Regions from separate parts of the Marinomonas sp. PE14-40 genome, predicted to be linked through region 3. Evidence: predicted binding sites of a transcription regulator. Region 3 holds the regulator's gene; each other region holds the start of a gene.
The links. Region 3 encodes FNR, which switches genes on or off when oxygen is low (the NO sensors DNR and NnrR bind a similar motif). Its sites were predicted from a motif close to TTGATNTANATCAA; they were not measured.
Positions count from the first base shown of each region.

Region 1: a site for FNR is predicted at 2,616-2,629, ahead of trhP (prephenate-dependent tRNA uridine(34) hydroxylase TrhP). Genes of this name have one in related genera too.
Region 2: a site for FNR is predicted at 1,155-1,168, ahead of Q0A08_RS11725 (cytochrome ubiquinol oxidase subunit I). Genes of this name have one in related genera too.

Region 1 is NZ_CP130700.1:324,133-331,290, forward strand. Features, by position in the region: gene Q0A08_RS01390 (DUF6942 family protein) at 1-187, shown strand, start outside; gene Q0A08_RS01395 (TerB family tellurite resistance protein) at 199-648, shown strand; gene Q0A08_RS01400 (superoxide dismutase) at 782-1,366, opposite strand; gene Q0A08_RS01405 (hypothetical protein) at 1,519-2,556, shown strand; gene trhP (prephenate-dependent tRNA uridine(34) hydroxylase TrhP) at 2,728-4,125, shown strand; gene cysD (sulfate adenylyltransferase subunit CysD) at 4,369-5,277, shown strand; gene cysN (sulfate adenylyltransferase subunit CysN) at 5,288-6,901, shown strand; gene Q0A08_RS01425 (WbuC family cupin fold metalloprotein) at 7,041-7,158, shown strand, end outside.
Region 2 is NZ_CP130700.1:2,538,476-2,545,633, forward strand. Features, by position in the region: gene Q0A08_RS11720 (ATP-binding protein) at 1-986, opposite strand, end outside; gene Q0A08_RS11725 (cytochrome ubiquinol oxidase subunit I) at 1,340-2,749, shown strand; gene cydB (cytochrome d ubiquinol oxidase subunit II) at 2,749-3,753, shown strand; gene Q0A08_RS11735 (EamA family transporter) at 4,227-5,129, shown strand; gene Q0A08_RS11740 (GlxA family transcriptional regulator) at 5,144-6,109, shown strand; gene Q0A08_RS11745 (response regulator) at 6,312-7,088, shown strand.
Region 3 is NZ_CP130700.1:1,007,997-1,015,154, reverse strand. Features, by position in the region: gene Q0A08_RS04635 (hypothetical protein) at 1-41, shown strand, start outside; gene ttcA (tRNA 2-thiocytidine(32) synthetase TtcA) at 199-1,035, shown strand; gene Q0A08_RS04625 (YfaZ family outer membrane protein) at 1,045-1,596, shown strand; gene Q0A08_RS04620 (adenine phosphoribosyltransferase) at 1,648-2,190, opposite strand; gene fnr (fumarate/nitrate reduction transcriptional regulator Fnr) at 2,212-2,973, opposite strand; gene hemN (oxygen-independent coproporphyrinogen III oxidase) at 3,003-4,370, opposite strand; gene Q0A08_RS04605 (sulfite exporter TauE/SafE family protein) at 4,473-5,156, opposite strand; gene ccoS (cbb3-type cytochrome oxidase assembly protein CcoS) at 5,153-5,311, opposite strand; gene Q0A08_RS04595 (heavy metal translocating P-type ATPase) at 5,327-7,158, opposite strand, start outside.

The DNA.
Region 1 (7,158 bases), 680 kb from region 3:
TGTTTGCGGTGGTCAAATGCAGTCTGCATTGAAAGAGATTAGAGACTTCACTCAAGTAGATGACAAAGGCCTTTTAAAAGTCGATCAAAACCTGATTCTCTGCCCTTATCCTGATTATCGACAATTTCCAAATAAATTGATTGATTTGAATTTAGCCTATTTAAATCAAGTCTTAGAAAATAAGTAAATGGAGAAAGCATGTTAGCTGCATTTAAAAAAATTATTGAACAATTTCAAGATCCAGAGGAAACGATAGAGCCCGTTTCCTATCAACAAGCCGTTGCTGCACTGCTAATTGAAGTGATGTTGGCAGATGAAAAAATAGAAGAGACTGAAAAGCAGCAGGTTTTAAAATTAATTGAGAAAGAAACAGGACTAGAGCAAGTTGAGCAGCTCTACCTTGACATGAAACAATCCGTTGAATCTGCAAATGATATGTTTCAATTTACCAATGCCATTAATGAACATGCCGGTAAGGATGAAAAAGAAGCCCTTGTAGGTGCTCTGTGGCGTGTTGCCTACGCTGATGGCGTGCTGGACGAGTACGAAGATTATCGTATCAGGCGTATCTGTGAACTCTTATATGTGCCTCATTCCGTTTTTATTCAAACTAAATTAGCAGCAAAAGCAGCGAAAGACGCATCATAAAAGTTGTGACTAACATTTGAGCATAAAAAAACGCGATTCAGACTGGGTTTGAATCGCGTTTTTATTTGTCTTAAATTGACTTAAGTGTTTCCACAAACCCTTAAGCCAAGACTTAAAACAAAACTAACTGATTTTATGCAGCAAAGTTAGCAGCAGCAAAATCCCAGTTAGCTAGCGCCCAGAAACCTTTTAGGTAATCAGGACGAACGTTACGGTAGTCGATGTAGTAAGCGTGTTCCCAAAGGTCAACAGTCAATAGTGCTGTGTAACCGTCAGTAGAAGGAGTGCCAGCATTGCTAGTGTTAACAATGTCTAATTCGCCTTCAGCTGTTTTTACCAACCAAGTCCAGCTAGAACCGAAGTTGTTAACTGCTTTGTCGTTGAATGCTGCTTGGAACTCTTCGAAAGAACCCCATTTAGCATTGATTGCGTCAGCTAGTGCGCCTGCTGGTTGACCGCCACCTTGTGGGCTTAGGCTGTTCCAGAAGAAAGTGTGGTTCCAGATTTGTGCTGCATTGTTGAATACAGGACCAGCTGGAGCTGATGCAATGATGTCTTCTAGGCTTTTGCCTTCAAACTCAGAACCAGGAACAAGACCATTTAATTTAACAACATAAGTGTTATGGTGTTTGCCGTGGTGGAAGTCCAATGTTTCCGCTGACATGTGAGGCTCTAGAGCATCTTTTGCGTATGGTAGAGCTGGTAATTCAAACGCCATTTCTTTTCTCCTGCGATTTCATATTGAAAAATGCTTGTTATCAAGCAGTTAATGGTGCATATATAATAGCACCGAAGAATTGAAGATAATATTCCTTCAATTTGTGTGGTTATCCTTTTTTTCATTCAAAACAAGGGCTCAGTAAGAATTCAATGCCAAGACAAGATGATGATGTAGAAATTCCAAGCCTTACCTTGGACCAAGATGAAGTCAGTGACCGTCGTACTAATCAATCCACAACGAAGAGACGACTGGCTCCCGCTTCGACTAAAGCTAAACCCTTAAATGAGGCAAAAGCACAACCCCAAGTGCAATATAAAAAGCCTAGTTTAATTGGGGTATACCTGCTGCTATTTTTATTTGTTGGTGCTGCTTGCGCTGCGGGTTTTTGGGTCTGGCAAGACAACCAAAGATTAAAATCCGAGCTCGCTGCTACTAATACTCAACTAACTAACTTAGATCATCAACTGTTAGCGGCAGATGTGTCTGCCAATGAACAAGACTTGACGGTTGCAGAGACGTTAAAGAATCACAACAGTGAGATCCGCAAACTATGGGGCGTGTCTTATGACACCAACCGTAAGGCAATTAAAGCCAATACAACAAATGTTACCAATATAGATAAAAAGCAATCTAATTTACGTGAATCCCTTGCAACGCAAGGTAAGCTTGTTGCTGTTCAAGGTGAAGCAGTAAATGACATTGAAGCAAATTACCATAAATTGTTAGGTAATTTGAATCAGGTCGAACAGGATAGCCAAACCCGTGCCTTTGAAATTGACGCCATGCGTGAAGAGCAAGATGTTACAGGGCAAACTTTATCTAAAATGGGTGATGAAACAGCAAGCTTGATTGTAAAAGTGGAACAACAAAATGGGCAAATTGATAATTTGCTGAATACCATTAAAACAATGCAAACTAACAATCAAAGTGTGTCTAATCAGGTTAAATCTTTGGCAGATACTTTAGCGAAGATTGAAGCAAGTATTAGTAAAATTGATGAAAAAGTAGAAGGTTTACGCAGTGCTAAACCGGATATGCCAGCAAACTTGAAAGCTCAACTGGATGACCATCAAGAAGCAATTAATGCAATTGATGCCTTTAGAATCCAAGTGAATGGCAAACTTAACCGAATCGATACCCAAGTTAATCAAATTATGTTGGAGCAACAATTGAGTGCAGAGCCATAATAGGTCAAAGCTTATAAGCTCAATTTATCTCATAATATGGAATTAATAATTTAAAAAATTTGATTCAAATCATAAAAAGGTCGACTAAGTCGGCCTTTTTTTTGTTTTTGCTTTTCCCCTTTAGTCACTCGATTAAAATGCGCCCATTTTTAAAATCGACGTGAATGACTTATGACAGAACTACTTTCTCCAGCGGGTACCCTAAAAAATATGCGTTACGCTTTTGCCTATGGCGCTGATGCCGTATACGCAGGCCAGCCTAGATATAGCCTAAGGGTGAGAAATAACGACTTTGACATGGCGAACCTCGCAACGGGTATAGAAGAAGCCCATGCCCAAGGTAAAAAACTGTATGTCGCCAGTAATATCGCCCCTCATAATGCCAAAATTAAAACCTATTTACGCGATATAGAACCGGTTATCGAAATGGGCCCTGATGCGCTAATTATGTCTGACCCTGGCATGATGATGCTGATTAAAGAAAAATGGCCTGATCAAGAGTTACACCTTTCTGTTCAAGCCAATGCCGTAAACTGGGCGACGGTTAAGTTTTGGCATGACTATGGCCTTAAACGTGTCATTTTATCCCGTGAATTGTCTTTGGATGAGATTGCAGAGATACGTGTAAAAGTACCTGATATGGAAATTGAAACCTTTGTTCATGGTTCTTTGTGTATCGCCTATTCTGGTCGTTGTCTATTGTCTGGTTACTTTAATCGACGTGATCCAAACCAAGGCTCATGCACCAATTCGTGCCGTTGGCAGTATGATGTTAAAGATGCCAAAGAAGAACTGTCCGGTGATATCGTGCCTGCTGACGGTAGTCATTTATACGAACAAGCTAAGAAAGAAGCACAAATGTTCGATCCATCAGGTTTTGACCAACTCGCATTGGGTGAAAATGATGATTTCAAAACCACTTTAGGCGAAGGTAAGCCCTACGATGATGTGGTGTTATTACGTGAGCAGGGTCGCGAAGGTGAGTACATGCCTGCGTTTGAAGATGAGCATGGCACCTACATCATGAACTCACGTGATCTTAGAGCCATTCAGCATGTGGAAAAATTGATTGAAATGGGTGTGCATTCATTAAAAATTGAAGGACGTACCAAATCTCATTTTTATGCAGCACGCACAGCTCAGCTTTATCGCCAAGCGATTGATGATGCAACCCATGGTCGTGCGTTTGATATGAGTCTTATGGATAGATTAGAAGGCTTAGCGAATAGAGGGTATACCGAAGGGTTTTACCGTCGCCATGTGCATGATAAGTATCAGAACTATCAACATGGCAATTCTCAATCCACTAAGCAGCAATTTGTGGCTGAGATGAAAGGCTGGCACAACGGCATGTTAACCTTGGATGTTAAAAACCGCTTTAAAGTGGGCGACAGTGTCGAACTGATCACACCAAAAGGCTCAAGAACTATATTCATTAATACCATGTTGAATAAAAAAGGCGAAAGCGTGAGTGTTGCGCCTGGCTCTGGTCATGTGGTGAGTATCCCGTGTGAGAGTGAGCCTGCTGATATTGAATACGGCTTAGTCATGCGTAACCTGCCAAATTAAACGTAAAAAGTTTCTTATTGGAATTGTTTGTCTTTAAAGTGAACTTCATAGGCTCAGCTTATGTAGTTCATTTTAAATATATATATGTATAAATGTTCTATAAAAACACCTGCTTATAACTTTTTTTGAAAATAGCTTGCCTGTATAGTATCCATCAAATGCCGAATCCATTCACTTTTAACGACTTTGAATTGTTAAAGATTTGAAGGGTTTAAAAGTCGGACACAACTGAGATAGGAAATTATGAACGAGGCGAGACTCACTCATTTAAAGCAGCTTGAAGCTGAAAGTATCCATATCATTCGTGAAGTGGCTGCTGAATTTGATAATCCTGTAATGCTGTATTCAGTAGGTAAAGACTCTGCTGTTATGTTGCATTTGGCCATGAAAGCCTTTTACCCAGGTAAACCACCTTTCCCACTAATGCACGTGGATACAGGTTGGAAGTTTAAAGAAATGATCAGCTTTCGTGATGAAATGGTGGCGAAATTAGGTCTTGAGCTTTTGGTTCATCAAAACCAAGAAGGTATTGATCAGGGTGTAGGTCCATTTACACATGGTAGTGCAAAACATACCGACGTGATGAAAACCCAAGGTTTGAAGCAAGCATTAGACAAATACGGCTTTGATGCTGCATTTGGTGGTGCGCGTCGTGATGAAGAGAAATCACGAGCAAAAGAACGTGTTTATTCGTTCCGTGATAAACAGCACCGTTGGGATCCAAAAAACCAACGTCCTGAATTATGGAACATCTATAACGGTAAAGTGAATAAAGGCGAAAGTATTCGAGTTTTCCCTCTATCTAACTGGACCGAGTTGGACATCTGGCAATATATCTACCTAGAAAGTATTCCAATTGTTCCTCTTTACTTCGCAAAACCACGTCCAGTGGTAGAGCGTGATGGCACTATGATCATGGTTGATGATGAGCGTATGCCATTAAAAGAGGGTGAAGTACCTGAAATGAAATCTGTACGTTTCCGTACCTTGGGTTGCTACCCATTGACCGGTGCTGTGGATTCTGAAGCGGCGACCTTGCCTGAAATTATTCAGGAAATGCTACTGACAAAAAGTTCAGAGCGCCAAGGGCGAGTAATCGACCATGACTCTTCAGGGTCAATGGAAGAGAAGAAAAAACAAGGTTATTTCTAGGAGTTAGATAATGTCGCACCAGTCAGAATTGATCAGCCAAGACATTCTTGGTTACTTAAAGCAGCACGAAGAAAAAGACATGCTGCGTTTGTTAACTTGCGGTAACGTTGATGATGGTAAAAGTACCCTTATCGGGCGTCTATTGCATGACTCAAAACTTATTTTTGAAGATCACCTAGAAGCCGTAAAACGTGACAGTAAAAAGTCAGGCACTCAAGGTGAAGAAGTTGATTTAGCGCTTTTGGTAGATGGCCTACAAGCTGAACGTGAACAGGGTATTACCATTGATGTTGCTTACCGCTATTTCTCAACAGAGAAGCGTAAGTTCATCATTGCTGACACACCAGGGCACGAACAATACACACGTAATATGGCAACAGGTGCGTCTACCTGTGATCTAGCGATTATCTTGATTGATGCGCGTTACGGTGTACAAACTCAGACTCGTCGTCACAGTTACATTGCGGCTTTGCTAGGGATTAAACACCTAGTGGTTGCCGTTAACAAGATGGACTTGGTTGACTTCTCAGAAGACAGATTCAACGAAATTAAATCGGAATACCTAGCCTTTACTGAGCAATTAGGTAACCGTGCCAGCGAAGATATTCGTTTTGTACCTTTATCTGCACTTCGTGGTGATAACGTTGTAAATGAATCAAGCAGCACACCTTGGTATACAGGTGGCGCTTTGATGAACATTCTTGAGAGTGTTCAGATTGATCGTGATGTTAAGAGCAATCACTTCCGTTTGCCTGTGCAATATGTAAACCGTCCTAACCTAGATTTTCGTGGTTTTGCCGGCACAATTGCAGCGGGTTCTGTGAAACCAGGTGATGACGTTATTGCTTTGCCATCAGGCAAAACCAGTAAAGTCGATGCGATTGTTACTTATGACGGCAATCTAGATGAAGCACGCGCTGGCGAAGCCGTGACTATCACACTAGAAGATGAAATCGATATCAGTCGTGGTGACATGCTTGCGCATGTAGGTTGTGAGCCTCTAATGGCAAGCACCTTAAGAGCGTCTATTGTATGGATGGCCGATCACCCACTAGTGCCTGGCAAGTTGTATGACTTTAAACTAGGTACACAAACGGTACCGGGTAAAGTGCACCACTTTAACCATAGAGTAGATGTAAATACTCTTGAGCACAGTGAAATCGAATCACTAGAGCTTAATGGCATCGGTGATTGTGTTATTCAGTTTGATGCACCCGTTGCTTTCGACCAATATCAAGATAGCCGTCTAACCGGTGCCTTGATTGTTATTGATCGTCTATCTAACGTCACCGTTGGTGCCGGCATGGTAGAAGAGAAAGTTGCTGACATAGATGAAGACTCAGATGTAACCGCAGAAGATAGAGCCGCTCGCTTAGGTCAAAAACCAGCCGTGATTGCTTTATCAGCGGAAGGTTTTGGTCAAGCTAAAACGCTTGAGCGTGCTTTGCTTCGTCAAGGTATTGTTGCAATCGCGAAAGCCGATGTAAGCCAAGCAGAAGCTGATCTCGTTCGTGCAACAGGGGTAACCTTGTTAACGAATGACGAGAGCCATGCTGACTCTGAAATCTTGGAGACAAAAGTCGAAGAGATTGTAGAACGCGTGATTGAAAGTGTTCGCTTGTAATACTGGTATGTGAATACATAGCATTGCTAAAAAATCCCAGCCAAGTGCTGGGATTTTTTTGGTCTAATGATTAAGATGGCAGCCGTAAGAGCGATTACCCTTCACAAAAAACGATTGAAACAGTAAAGCAGGAAGAAAAATGAAAAAGCTGGATGATGTGCTATTCCAAGAATTAATTGAAAAAGCCGAGCAAAGCGATCGTAAACGTTCACATCATTGTTTTCATACAGAACACTCAGATCCTGTACAGCGTATGT
Region 2 (7,158 bases), 1.5 Mb from region 3:
TGGGGCCAATCCTTAGCACCTTTAAGGGCTTGGCTCCAAATATCTAAAAGGTCTTCATTCAAACGAGAGCCAGGATAAATTAAACGCTCTACTAAACGAGAAAGAGGGGGATAAATAAGGGCACTTAATAAAAGAACGGTTAAAGAATATAACCATAATTGCCAAGCCGGCACCTCAGCCAAGGCTTGCATCCCTAAAGGTGCGGCGGTGGCACTGATGAAAGCAATCAATATCAAGAGACTCAACATCATCGCCAGCCAAAGCAAGGCACGGTTGGCAAAGGCATTTACCGCTAAGATTTGATAGCGCACCACAGCATAAACAAGCAGCAAAATGTAAGTCGGCAAAAGCATCATGGGATAAGGAAAAGCATCCACCCCAACAGATGGGAAAATAAAACTAGTCGCTAACAATAAACCCCAAGCACTCACCATAAAAAGCACAAGGATAGAACGACGTTTATTGCCCTTATGGATCAGCCAACCGTAAAGTAAAACCGCATGACCAAGTACGCCTAACAAGACGGTATAAACCAGATTAAACCAACCATAATCTGTGAATACAAAGAGAAACAGACCGGCTTTTTCTATAACGATGACACCGCTTAACCACCAGCTAGAAATACAAACGAGAAAACTGACTAGATACACCTTATTAAGATTATCACTGAGTAAGGCCAGCCAAGGCTTAAACTTATGGGTATATTCACCCTGAATCTGACTACTGGAAACAAAGCGCACACTAAAATCGAGGAAGAAAGTTGGCATCAAAGGGTTAGCCAGAATGAGAAAAATGCCGAGAGATTGCATATCGTGAGCAATGGCTAAATGGCCAAAACACCACAAGGCCATCATGATGGCAAATGCCGATAAAGCCGTTAAGTCTCGCTTACCAGCTGCACGCCAATAAAGCCAAAAACCTGCCATCAAGCCGCACACACTGGTGAGCAAGATAACCATTTCAAAAATCACATTTAATGTCGGCACACTGTCAACCTGATTAACAACTTTCAATTTAAAACTGTAAACCTAGTTTACAGTCGATTTTATAAAACGCTCAGAAAAACAAAACAAACCTTTAAATTCATACACTTATAAATAAAACCATTTTTTGGCACTGGTATTGCTATAAGTATGGCTAATCAATAGCAAAACTTGATCCAACTCAAATATTTTTTATTTAATTTAATCAAATAAGGCATTAGCTATGAATAATAATCTTTTACTGATCGAAGTCATAACTCTACTATCTATTACTGGGTTAGCCCTGATGCCAAGCCTTTTGAAACAAGCAAGTCAGAAAATAAAGAAAGTTAGTTAACTCTTTACTTGAGGTATTTATGGAACTTGATGTCGCAATACTCTCACGGATTCAATTTGCGTTTACTGTGAGTTTTCACATTATCTTTCCCAGTATCACAATCGGTCTAGCCACCTTGATTGCGATATGGGAAGGCCTATGGCTTAAAACCCATAACCCCTATTATTTGCAATTAGCTAAATTTTGGATCAAGCCTTTCGCTATTACGTTTGGTACAGGTGTCGTGTCAGGCATTGTTCTTTCTTATGAATTTGGTACCAACTTTTCACGTTTTTCAGACATAGCAGGTCCTGTCATAGGCCCACTAATGGCCTACGAAGTATTAACCGCCTTTTTCCTTGAAGCTGGCTTTTTGGGTGTCATGTTATTTGGTTGGCAAAGGGTGAGTCCTAAAATGCACTTTAGTGCCAGCTTGATCGTTGCTATCGGTACTTGGATCTCGGCTTTTTGGATTATTGCCGCTAACTCATGGATGCAAACCCCTGCAGGTTACGAAATCATCGCTGGAAAATTTCATGTTACTAGCTGGTTCGAAGTCATCTTCAACCCGTCTATGCCATATAGATTGGCCCACATGCTATTGGCAACCATGATCACAGCAAGCTTTTTAGTAGCAGGCATCAGCGCTTATTATTTATTGAAAAAACAGCATATTAACTTCGCTAAAAAAGGCCTATCTATGGCACTTTGGTCAGCGTTAATCTTCACCCCATTGCAAACTTACGTGGGTGATTTACATGGTCTTAATGTCGCTAAACATCAACCCATTAAACTTGCGGCGATGGAAGGTATCTGGCCCGAATGGGAAGCGCCTGTTCCACTGCTATTATTTGCTATGCCAAATATGGAAGAAGAAAGAAACGACTATGAAATTGGGATTCCACATCTTGGCAGTATCATACTCACCCATAGTCTAGATGGTGGTGTTCAAGGGCTTAAGTCTGTTCCACCTGAAGACAGACCCTATGTGCCGCTTGTCTTCTGGTCATTCAGAGTCATGGTCGCAATCGGTGTTGGTATGCTCTTTATCGCCATCTGTGGTTTATTACTGCGCCATAAAGATAGGCTCTACGAAAATAAAGCCTTCTTATTACTCACCACGGCCTTTACCCCAATGGGTGTCATCGCAGTACTCGCAGGCTGGTATGTGGCTGAAACCGGACGCCAACCTTGGGTTGTTCAAGGCCTAGTTCGCACCATGGATGTTACTTCTTTGTTACCAGCTGAAAAGGTCCTCTTTTCCTTAATCATGTTTGTTGTCATCTATAGTTTGCTATTAGGTGTATATCTCTACTTTATGGGCAAGTTGATCAAGAAAGGGCCGCCAAAAATGGCTGATTTAGAAAGACAACTTATTGGAATGAAAGCACCAGGTTATGCACTGGCTTGGGTTAAAAACCTTAAACACCAAGAACAAGGGGATAAATAATGGATTACGCACTTTTCTATTTTCTTATCTTGGGCTTCGCCATCTTTATGTACACACTGTTAGATGGCTTTGATTTGGGCATAGGTATCCTCTTTCCTTGGTTTGATAACAATGAGGAAAGAGATCACTTAATGCGTTCAATCTCCCATGTGTGGGACGGTAACGAAACTTGGCTAGTCTTTGGGGGGGTCATTTTATTTGCCGCTTTCCCAAGTGCCTATGCCGCTATCACATCGACTTTCTATCTGCCCATCATGCTGATGTTATTTGCCTTAATCTTTCGGGGTGTGGCATTTGAATATCGCTTTAAGTCAGATACCTCTAAAAAGTGGTGGGACCTTGCTTTTAGCAGTGGCTCAACCATAGCGGCATTTTGCCAAGGCTTAATCTTAGGTTCGGTTGTAGAAGGCATTCCTGCCAACGCCAGTGAAACCAATAGCTTAATTTGGCTTACCCCTTTTGCCATATTAACAGGGTTTGCGGTAATGGCAGGTTATGCTCTTCTCGCCACCAGCTACCTCTATATGAAGAGCCGTGGTGAGATTCAGCTCAGAGTCGCTAAGCAAGGGCGTTTTCTCCTCATACTCGTTATTCTGGCGATGGGAGCAGTCAGTATCTGGACGATTCTGGACCAAGCTGAAATTCGTGCTCGTTGGTTTGATGGCCTTAACTTTCTTTGGTTAAGCCCACTGCCCTTAGCGTCTGCAGTATTAAGCTATATAGCCTGGAAGTGTTTTGCCAGTGACCATAAAGCCAAGCATGAAAGCTGGCCGTTTTGGTGCAGTGCAGGCCTTTTCTTATTAGGGTTTGCAGGTTTGGTCGTGGGCTTATTTCCTTACCTAGTGCCAAGACAAATGACACTTTGGGAAGCCGCAGCACCAGATTCCAGCTTAAGCTTTCTTGTGTATGGCATCGTCATCTTTTTGCCTTTGATCTGTGCTTATACCTTATGGGGATACCGTGTATTTTCTGGCAAGGTAGAGGATTACGAAGAGGGTTATTAATCTTATGAGAAACATTTTGACTAGCAAGATAAGGAGCTAAGTATGAAACAACAAAAGCAATGGTTTTGGTTTCTTAGACTGTATCTTTTAGGCCTAATTACTTTAACCATCATCTCTTTCAGCTTAAAAGGCTTAATCAGCTTTTTATAAACCCATTTCGGTTTAACCTACCTTTCCCACATCGATCACCCAGTGGGAAAGGTAGTTTTTTTATTTCATTACTCATGATATTGCAATTAACTAGGCTCTTATCAGTAACGCTTAGAGCACATGTCCTTTTTGACCCGTTACCTAGCTCAAACACACCTCATATCCAGCGTTTATAAAGCGTAAACTAAATTCATATTCACTAGCTGCTTTTACAAGCATACAGATGTGACCATACAGCAAATTCTGTCAGTAACATGGGTTTTTAAAGCAAGGCTCTGTGATAGAGTGAATCTGGTGTCATTTATATTCAAAAGGACCTCACCATGACCAACAAAGACATTTTACTTGCCCTCGCCATTATCTTTATTTGGGGCTTTAACTTTGTCGTTATTGCGTGGGGAATTGAAGGTATCCCCCCTCTATTATTAGGTGGACTAAGGTTCTTACTGGTTGCTTTAGTTGGCTCTTTATTCTTTAAACGACCTAAGACTCCTATTAAGTGGTGGTTTGCCTATGCCCTGCCCATTAGCTTTTTACAGTTCGCATTTTTATTCAGCGCCATGGATAACGGCATGCCAGCGGGCCTTGCTTCACTCGCCTTACAATCACAGGCCTTATTTACCTTGGTCTTTGCCATGCTATTCCTTAAAGAAAACATTAAAGGTTTCCAAGTCTTAGCCATTTTTATTGCGGCACTTGGCCTTATCTTTATCGCCCAAAGCCATGACTCTCAAACCATGACGGTATTAGGTTTTGCCCTTACTTTAGCAGGCGCTGCCAGTTGGGCCATGGGCAACATAGCTAACAAAACCATTTCACAAAAAGGTTATGCAGCTAATGTGAATCTCATTATCTGGAGTGCTTGGATTCCACCTATTCCCTTCTTTATTGCCAGCTACTTTATTGAAGGACCAGATTTAATTATTGATAGCCTAAGTAACTTTGGTCTGCAATCAGCCATCTCTCTGATTTATCTGTCAGTCCTTGCGACTGTAGTGGGCTACGGTTTGTGGAGCTATCTACTAAAGAAATACCCGGCAGCACAAGTTGCGCCTTTAACCTTAGGTGTGCCTGTGGTTGGCCTATCGTCTGCGGCATTAATTTTGAATGAAAGCATTAACCAAACCCAATGGATAGGCATTAGCTTGGTAGTAACAGGTCTATTAGTAAATACTTTCGGGGCTAAGCTTTTAGGCAGCTTATTTAAAACCAAATCTGTGACTTAATAGGGCTAGCTAACATGACCCCTATTTACGTCTTAATGCTGCCCAATATCCTCTTATTAGATGCGATTGGGCCAGCAGAAGTTTTTCAATACGCCAATCGTATTCATCAAAAACGTGGCGGAGATGCTCTTTACCAATTGCATTTTGTCGGACCCGAAAATGATGCAAGCAACTCCCTAGGTTTACCTCTTAATCTCGCCCCTTTACCAGACAAGATAGAAGCCAATGCATGGTTAATTATTGCTGGTCTAACCGGTGATGAGATCCCACTGGAAACACCAGCCATTCAAACCGCTTGTCATTGGCTAAAACAGCATACATTCGAACGCTACATCAGCGTTTGTGCAGGCTCTCTTATCATGGCAAAGGCTGGCCTACTTAAAGATAAAAAATGTACCACACACCATCTTCATCTTGATGATTTAAGAGGCTTAGTAGCCCCTCATCAAGTATTGGAAAATCGTCTTTTTGTGGTGGATGATAATACCTACACCAGTGCCGGTGTCACCGCAGGGATAGATCTCGCCCTTTACCTAGTACAAGAAAATAACCAAGCACAATTAGCGGCGGATATAGCTCAGTACATGGTGCTATTTTCTAGACGTGGAAGCCAAGACCCTAGTTTTTCTCCTTGGCTTGAACACAGAAATCATCTTCATCAAAAAGTACACTTGGTACAAAATGCAATTCAATCCGATCTAGCCAAAAGCTGGTCATTAGATGAACTGGCTCAAATAGCCCATTGCAGCACCAGACATCTAGCACGCCTTTTTAAGAAAGAAGCGAAAGTCACCACCAAAGAATACACCTATAAACTGAGATTAAATCTCGCTCAGCAATTACTACAAACCTCAGATCTTCCTATCGAAAGTATTGCCAGCCAATGCGGGTTTGAAGATAGCCGTCAGTTCAGACGCCTTTGGTCACGCTATTTTCATCAAGCCCCTTCGATTTTTCGCTTAGAGAATCAATCTCTTTGAGCTAAAAGGCTAAACTCATTTCAATAATATAATTCGTCACAAAAGTATGAAATTGAATAAACTTAAAGGCATCTGTTCATTTTCCATTAACTTAACCATGTTAATGATAAGACAATAAACAGATACTGAGCCTTGGCTCAATTTTTAATCTTTAAATAATAAGTACTTCATAATAACGATAAAAAAGGAAGAGACTCTGGGCATGTCTGAGACCCTCAAAAAGACAGTATTAGTTGTGGATGATGATGCCGATATCCGCACTTTATTAGCCGATGCACTGCAGCAAAAAGGCTACATTGCTTTGCTAGCAGAGAATGGCCAGCAAATGTGGCAACAGCTTGAAGGTGCCGCGGTTTCGCTCATCATTATGGATCTTTATCTACAGGATGAAGATGGGCTACAACTGGCTCGTGAAGTTAGAGAGAATCATCAAATACCCATCATGATGTTAACTGGCATAGGTGATGAAACAGACCGTATTCTCGGGCTCGAACTCGCCGCAGACGACTATATGATGAAGCCCTTTAGCATGCGCGAAGTCATGGCACGTATTCATGCTCTGATAAGGCGCTCAACTCAGCTTACCCCTCAGATTGCTAATCAACTCTCCCATACCTTAGCAGAGGCTCATCAATGCTTGAGCTTTGGTTCTTGGTTGTTAGATCTCACCGCGCGTCAGCTACAGGACGATAAAGGTAATTTGGTCGTGCTAACTTTAGGCGAATTTTCATTGCTAGAAGCCTTGGCACTTCACCCAGATAGAATCCTTACTCGAGAGCAGCTATTAGATATGAGCCGCGGCTTAGAAACCGAGGTGTTCGATCGCACTATAGATGTCTTGATTCTGCGTCTACGCCGAAAAATAGAAGCTAACCCGAAAACTCCAGAGTTCATCAAAACTCAAAGAGGATTAGGTTATTTATTTCAAGGGCCCGTTAGAAGCAATGAACGTAGAAACAATGAGACGATAAATACCTAACAGCTAACGCTAATGAGGCGATAGAGTTTTAATCGCGCTCATACAAAACAGTAAGAGTTAAAAAGTAGAG
Region 3 (7,158 bases):
CGGTTATTATCGATTCTCTAGGGATCAACAAGCAAGCTTAAGCTTAAAAAGAGCTAACCCTGTTAGCTCTTGTTTCACCCTGTAATTTCCTACCGATTAAAAAATTCGTCATATTTCCCTAATAGATTCAATTAATTGGATGCGATGGAATTGTTACTGTTGTAGAATGTCGCTATTTGTAATTATGTGAAAGTAGCAATGGATTTATCAACACGCCCGAAAGAAAAAACCGAACTTAATAAGCTTCATAAACGCTTAAGAAGGCTAACCGGACAAGCAATCGCCGACTTCAATATGATAGAAGATGATGACAAGGTCATGGTTTGTTTATCTGGGGGTAAAGACTCTTATACTATGTTGGAGATATTAAGAAATCTTCAAGCAAGTGCTCCGATAGAGTTTAGTATTGTTGCTGTTAACTTGGATCAAAAACAACCTGGTTTTCCTGAACATATTTTGCCTGAATATTTGTCATCAATTGGTGTTGATTATCATATTCTAGAGCGTGACACCTATAGTATTGTTAAAGAGCTTGTACCTGAAGGTAAAACGACATGTGGCTTATGTTCACGTTTAAGACGCGGTTCTTTATATGGTTTTGCGGATGAAATCGGTGCAACTAAAATTGCGCTTGGGCATCATAGAGATGATATCTTAGAAACTTTGTTTTTAAATATGTTTTTTGGTGGGAAAATTAAATCCATGCCGCCTAAATTGTTAAGTGATGATGGTCGTCATATGGTAATTAGACCACTTGCATACTGTAAAGAAAAAGATATTGAGACTTTTTCTGAAATAAAGGAATATCCGATTATTCCGTGCAATCTTTGTGGTTCACAAGAAAATTTACAGCGTCAGGTTATCAAAAATATGTTACAACAATGGGATAAAGAATATCCCGGTCGTACCGATACGTTGTTTACAAGTATGCAAAATATCGTACCGTCGCATATGGCAGATACAAATTTATTTGATTTTAAAGATTTATCTATTAGTCCAGATGCCTTAGATAAATTAAATATAATTTCACTATAGGATATATTGATGAGTTTTAATAAATATGCAATTACTTTTGCGCTTGGTTTGTTAAGTGTTGGAGCAAATGCTTCAAGTGTTTCAGGTACTCTATCTGATGATACGGCTAAATTAAATGCGTCTTTAAGCATAGATCCTGTTGAGATTGAAGCGGGTGCTTTGTATTTATCTGAAGGCGGTAAATCTGGTTATGTTGGCGTAATGATTGTTGATAAGGCTGACCCTATTGAAGTCGGCGTTGGTGCAAGATTGCGTGCAGTAGAGGGTGATCTAGGTGCTAACGATTCAGGTTACGGTGTAGGATTAGGTGGTTATTATCGTTACATTATTCCACAAGCTAACCGTGTAAGCATATATGCATCTGGTTATTACTACCCAGGGCTTTTCACCTATGGAGATATGAAAAGACAGCACGAAGCTGATTTGAGAGTGGAATATTTTGCAACACGTAATGCAAGAGTTTATTTTAGCTATAGTGTTGTAAAAACTGAATTTAATGATCATAGTGAAAAGTATACTTTGGATGAGGGTGTGCACATTGGAGTAGCAGCTTACTTCTAGGTGTGACTAAAACAGAATCAAAAAAAAGGGCGCTAAATTAGCGCCCTTTTTTTATTCGCCTTCAAAGGCGCAGAGACTATAAACGGGTATCTCTAAGTCACTAATAATCTGACTGCCTTTTAAATCAGGTAGGTCAATAATAGCTGCAACTTCTTTGATGTTAGCGCCTTGTGATTTTAATAGGCTGATAGCAGCGCAAAGCGTGCCACCAGTCGCTATTAAGTCGTCAAAGAGTAATACTTGATCACCCTCAGATACAGCACCTTCTTGAATCTCTAGCTCTGCTTCTCCGTACTCAAGCGCATACTTTTGTGAAATAGTTGCACCTGGTAGTTTGCCTTTTTTGCGCACAAGAATTAGAGGCTTTTGCAGCTCATAAGCAAGAATAGAAGCGATAAGAAAGCCACGAGCATCAATGCAGGCAATGTGGCTTATATCAGTTGCTATATACCTATGAATATAAGCATCAACAACCATTCTCAAACCCTTAGGGTCTGAGAAAATTGGAGTGATGTCTCTAAAACTAATACCTTCTTTAGGCCAGTCTTCAACTGTTTGTATTAAAGATTTTATGTAAAAATCATCGTAAAGCATTATATCGCCTTGTGTTAGCTATCAAATACTTTCAATTTTATCACAATCTTCTGACATGCCGATTAGTTTTTGCATTTGATCTAGATCGATAATGCTAATTTCTTTGCCATCAACTTGAATCATGCCGTTTTTTTGAAAACGTGTGATTACTCGACTAACGGTTTCAACTGCTAAACCAAGATAATTGCCGATTTCACCACGAGACATGGCAAGTCTAAATGATGTTGCAGAATAGCCACGTTTTTTAAAGCGCGCACTTAAATTTAGTAATAAAGAAGCGACTTTCTCATCTGCATTTTTTTTACCTAATAGCACCATCATTTGTTGGTCATCACAAATTTTGCGGCTCATCACTTTAAAAAGTTGATGCTTAAGAGTAGGGATCTGTTCAGATAATTGCTCTAAATGAGAAAAAGGAATTTCACACACCGTGGTTGTTTCAAGCGCTTTTGCAGACACTGGATAAATGTTTTTATCTATCCCGCTAAGGCCAAGAAGCTCACTTGGGCAGTAAAAGCCTGTAATTTGCTCTTCACCAGAGTTAGTGATATTAAAAGTTTTAAGTGTGCCGGTACGTACGGCATACACAGATTCGAACTCGTCTCCCTGACGAAATAAAATATCCCCTTTTTTTAGAGGTTTTTTACGTTCAATGATCTGATCCAATCGATTAACATCGTCATCAGCTAAAGAAATTGGCAGGCATAGCGCGCTAAGGCTGCAATTCTGGCATTGAGATGTAAGTTTACTGTTAAATCGAGCGTTGTTAAGAGCTAAAGACATAATGATCTCCCTGAACTTGATCTATGTTTCTAAATTACTTTAGAGTATGAAATTACGTTATTTAAGTATTTATCAAAAGTCATGCAAATGCAGCGGATTAAAAGTCTGCCAGAGTCCGTGACCCTAATATAAGGTATTGGCTCATTTGTTAACTTAATAATGCCGTCTTTCTCTAGTTTTCTAAGCTCTGATAGTTCATTTTTAAAGTAATTTGAAAATACGATATTAAACTCACTCTCAATGTCACTTGAATCTAGTTCAAAGTTGCAAATTAAAGACATAATGACCTTATGTCTTATTTGGTCGTCACGATTACTCATGTATCCCTTCATAATCGCTAACTGACCGCTTTCAATGCTTTTGCGATAATCTTTTGTCGCCGTATGATTTTGAACATATGTTTTGCCTATTTGACTGATAGCTGATGTGCCAAATGCCAATAGGTCACAGTTTGCATGTGTTGTATATCCTTGGAAATTTCGTTTCAACTCTCCTTTATTTTGTGCTTTTGCCAACGCATCCTTGGGTTTGGCGAAATGATCCATTCCTATGTATTGATAGCCTGCACTGGTAAGCATATCGATGCATAATTTAAGAATAGCTAATTTTGTATTTGTGTCTGGTAACTGATCTTCTGGAATCTGTCTTTGAGAAGCAAACCGTTTAGGTAAATGAGCATAGTTAAATACTGAAATCCTATCAGGATCAAGTTTGATTACTTGATTAAGGGTTTGTTCAAAGCTTTCAGCAGTTTGATATGGAAGCCCATATATTAGGTCGAAATTGATAGAGTGATAACCTAGTTTACGACTACACTGCATTAGGCTGTCAATTAATTCGTAGCTTTGTATGCGATTAATAGTAGTTTGGACTCGTTTGTCAAAATCTTGAATGCCATAGCTAAGGCGGTTAAAGCCGAGTTCTCTTAGTGCTGACAGCTTTTCTTGGCTAACTTCTCTTGGGTCAACCTCTATGCTGTATTCACCTTCATCATCGGGAAGTAAATTGAACTCTTGCTTGATGTAGTTAATCAATTTTTTAAAGGCATCGGTTGATAAGAAGGTAGGGGTGCCACCCCCAAAGTGAAGTTGTTGTACTTCTCTTTCATCGTTAAGCATTAAAGATTTAAGGCGAATTTCTTCAATAAGAAGTTCAAGGTACTCATCGCCTTTTTTGTAGTTACTTGTGATTACTTTATTGCACGCACAGTAATAGCAAAGCTTTGCGCAGTAGGGGACATGAAAGTAGAGACTTAATGGTTTTTTTGAGGGCATCAGCATTTCTTCAATTAAAGAGAGCTTGCTAATGTTGCTGCTAAATTGAGGTGCAGTAGGGTAAGAGGTATATCTAGGACCCGAAATATTATATTTTTGAATGAGTTGTGTATTCCAGAGCATCTAAACGTCCTATTAAAAATTCTTATAGTATTTTAACTGCTAAGGAAATTTAAAAATTGATATATGTCAGCCTTTTGGTTGGCGTGTTTTATAAATATGGCGCTATCTAAGGAAAGCAGCTTGTATTAAGTTTTGGAAAAATGGAAATGTCCAAATAGCGTAAATCAGCATAAAGACACCGCTAACGGTATTGAGGTGGTACTGTTTCCAGCTTTCTTTTAGGCTTTTACTGAATATTCCGGTAGCTAACATTGCCGGCATGGTGCCAAGCCCAAATGCAAGCATAAGTAGTATGGCTTCAAAAGGTGTGGATCTAGCTGAGATCCAAATTAAACTGGAATAAACAAGTCCACAGGGTAGCCAGCCCCAAACAAAGCCAGCTAAAAAGGCTTGTTTTCTGGTTTTGATAGGTAATAATTTCTTTGCGAAAGGGGCTATATATTGCCAGCCAAATGAGCCAAGCTTTTCAACTTTTAATATTAGTTGTGACTGTTTTAAAAGATAAAGGCCCATGAGAAAGAGAATAGTGGCTGCAAAGGTTCTTAGTGCATAACTGGCGCTTTCATAATAATCGCTAAAAGACTGAAAGAAGAAGCTAAAAACAAGGGCTAGGATAGAGTAGCTAGTAATTCGCCCTAAATTGTAATTTAACTGTGTTGCTAGCAATCCTTTGCTATTAGGTGTGTTGAAAGAAAGGGCGCTTATGATACCTCCGCACATGCCAAAGCAGTGCCCTGCACCAGCAAGTCCAATAAGAAATGCAGTTAAAAGGTCGAATTCGCTCATTTGTTTTTGTCGTTATCATCTTCTTCGAATAGTATTCTTTGACCTTCACGGTCAAGGTCTTCAAATTGATCTTTTTTAACCGCCCAAGTAAAGATAGCGACTGCGATAAAAACAAAGATTGCTGCAATTGGGATTAGTAGGTAAAGGCTTTCCATTTTTTCTCCAATAGTTTATTTAGAAAGGCGGCTAGCATTAAGGGCAACTAATAATGAACTAAGTGCCATACCAATTGCTGCAGCCCAGGCAGGAACATAGCCAAGAATAGCGGCGGGTAGCATGATGGCGTTGTAGCTAGCGGCCCAAAATAAATTCTGCTTTATGATTGTTTGGCACTTTTTGGCTAACTTAATTGAGTGATTGATTGTATTAATTTGGCTATTAATCAATACTGCATCAGCATGGATTTTTGCTAAATCAGAGCTTGCAGCCATGGCAATTGATGTATTAGCTCCTGCCAGTGAAGGAACATCATTTAGACCGTCACCAACCATTAAAATGTTAGTTTTGTCATCTTGTGAGTTGATCCATTGCCACTTTTCTTCAGGTGACATTTGGCATTTAAAGTGATCAAATGCCTCAGGGCTTAACACAGAGTTTGCCGACTCGTTTGTATCGCCCGTTAATAAACTCACCTGAATTCTATTATGTCTTAGATCACTTATTGCTTCTTGGCTATGGGGTCTTAGTCTGTCTTGAAGGTAAATGGTTCCAATAATTCCAGTGTTTACTTTAGCTAAATATAGCGTTAAACCAGTGAAGTCAGAAGCGCTCGGTTTTGTTTTATTGTCTAAGCTTGAAATAAACTTCAGATTGCCTAGTAAATAACGTTCGCCGTTTATCATCCCTTCAACACCAAGGCCGGTGTGATTAATAATGTTATTTGCTTTAAAGGGGGATATTTGTCTAAAAGCTTTTGCGATTGGGTGAATAGACTCGCTCTCAAGTGCGCTTGCTATATGTAAGCATTGGTTTTTATCAATAGCATCAACATGACTAATATCAAATTGACCATGGGTAAGAGTGCCTGTCTTATCAAATATAATATGCTTACATCGAGCAAGTGACTCAATAACATGTCCTCTTGTGACGAGTAATCCAAACTCTTTAAGTTTGTTGGTCGCTGATGTTAGAGCCACAGGTGTCGCTAGTGATAAAGCGCAGGGGCAAGTGACGACTAATACGCTAATCATAATCCAATAGGCTTCATCTGACCCTGCAAGTGTCCAGCCTATAAATGTGAGGCTGGCGCAAATAAGGACTAGGATAACGAAATAATGAGCAACATTATCTGCAATTTTAGCAATTTTAGGTTTTTCACTCAGTGCTCTATCGGTTAAGCGTTCTATTGCGGCTGCGCGAGTTTGTTTTCCTATTGCTGATACCTGGATTTCAATATTTTGCTCAACATTAATTGTTTGTGCGACAACACTTTCTCCAATTACTTTTGATATGGGTAAGTATTCGCCTGTTAAACTTGATTCGTCAATACTTGTGCTTCCTTTAGTAATGATGCCATCAACAGGGATATTTTCTCCCGATTTTATGAGTATGGTGTCACCAACAGATATCTTACTTAGCGGTATTTCAACCGTTTGCTCGTCCTCTTTAATCAGCCAAGCGCTTGAGAGTTCCTGCTGATTGCGGTTGTTGCTGTAAGACTTATGTCTTGCGGCTTCTTCTAGAAAGCGTCCTAGCAATAAGAAAAATGTGAACATGGTGACAGAATCAAAGTAAACATGGCCTGTTTTACTAACCATAGAGTAAATGCTGGCAGTGTAAGCAAGCCCTATTCCAAGTGAAACAGGTAAATCCATAGTGAAATGACGAGTTTTTAGGTCTCGTAATGCGGCTTTAAAAAATGGAAAACCTGAAAATAAAACAACGGGAGTGGCAAACGCAAAACTTAACCAACTAATCAGTGATTTAAGATTTTGATCCATTCCTTGGATGTCGCCAGCATAGAGTGCTATGGCGCTCATCATAACTTGCATCATGCCAACAC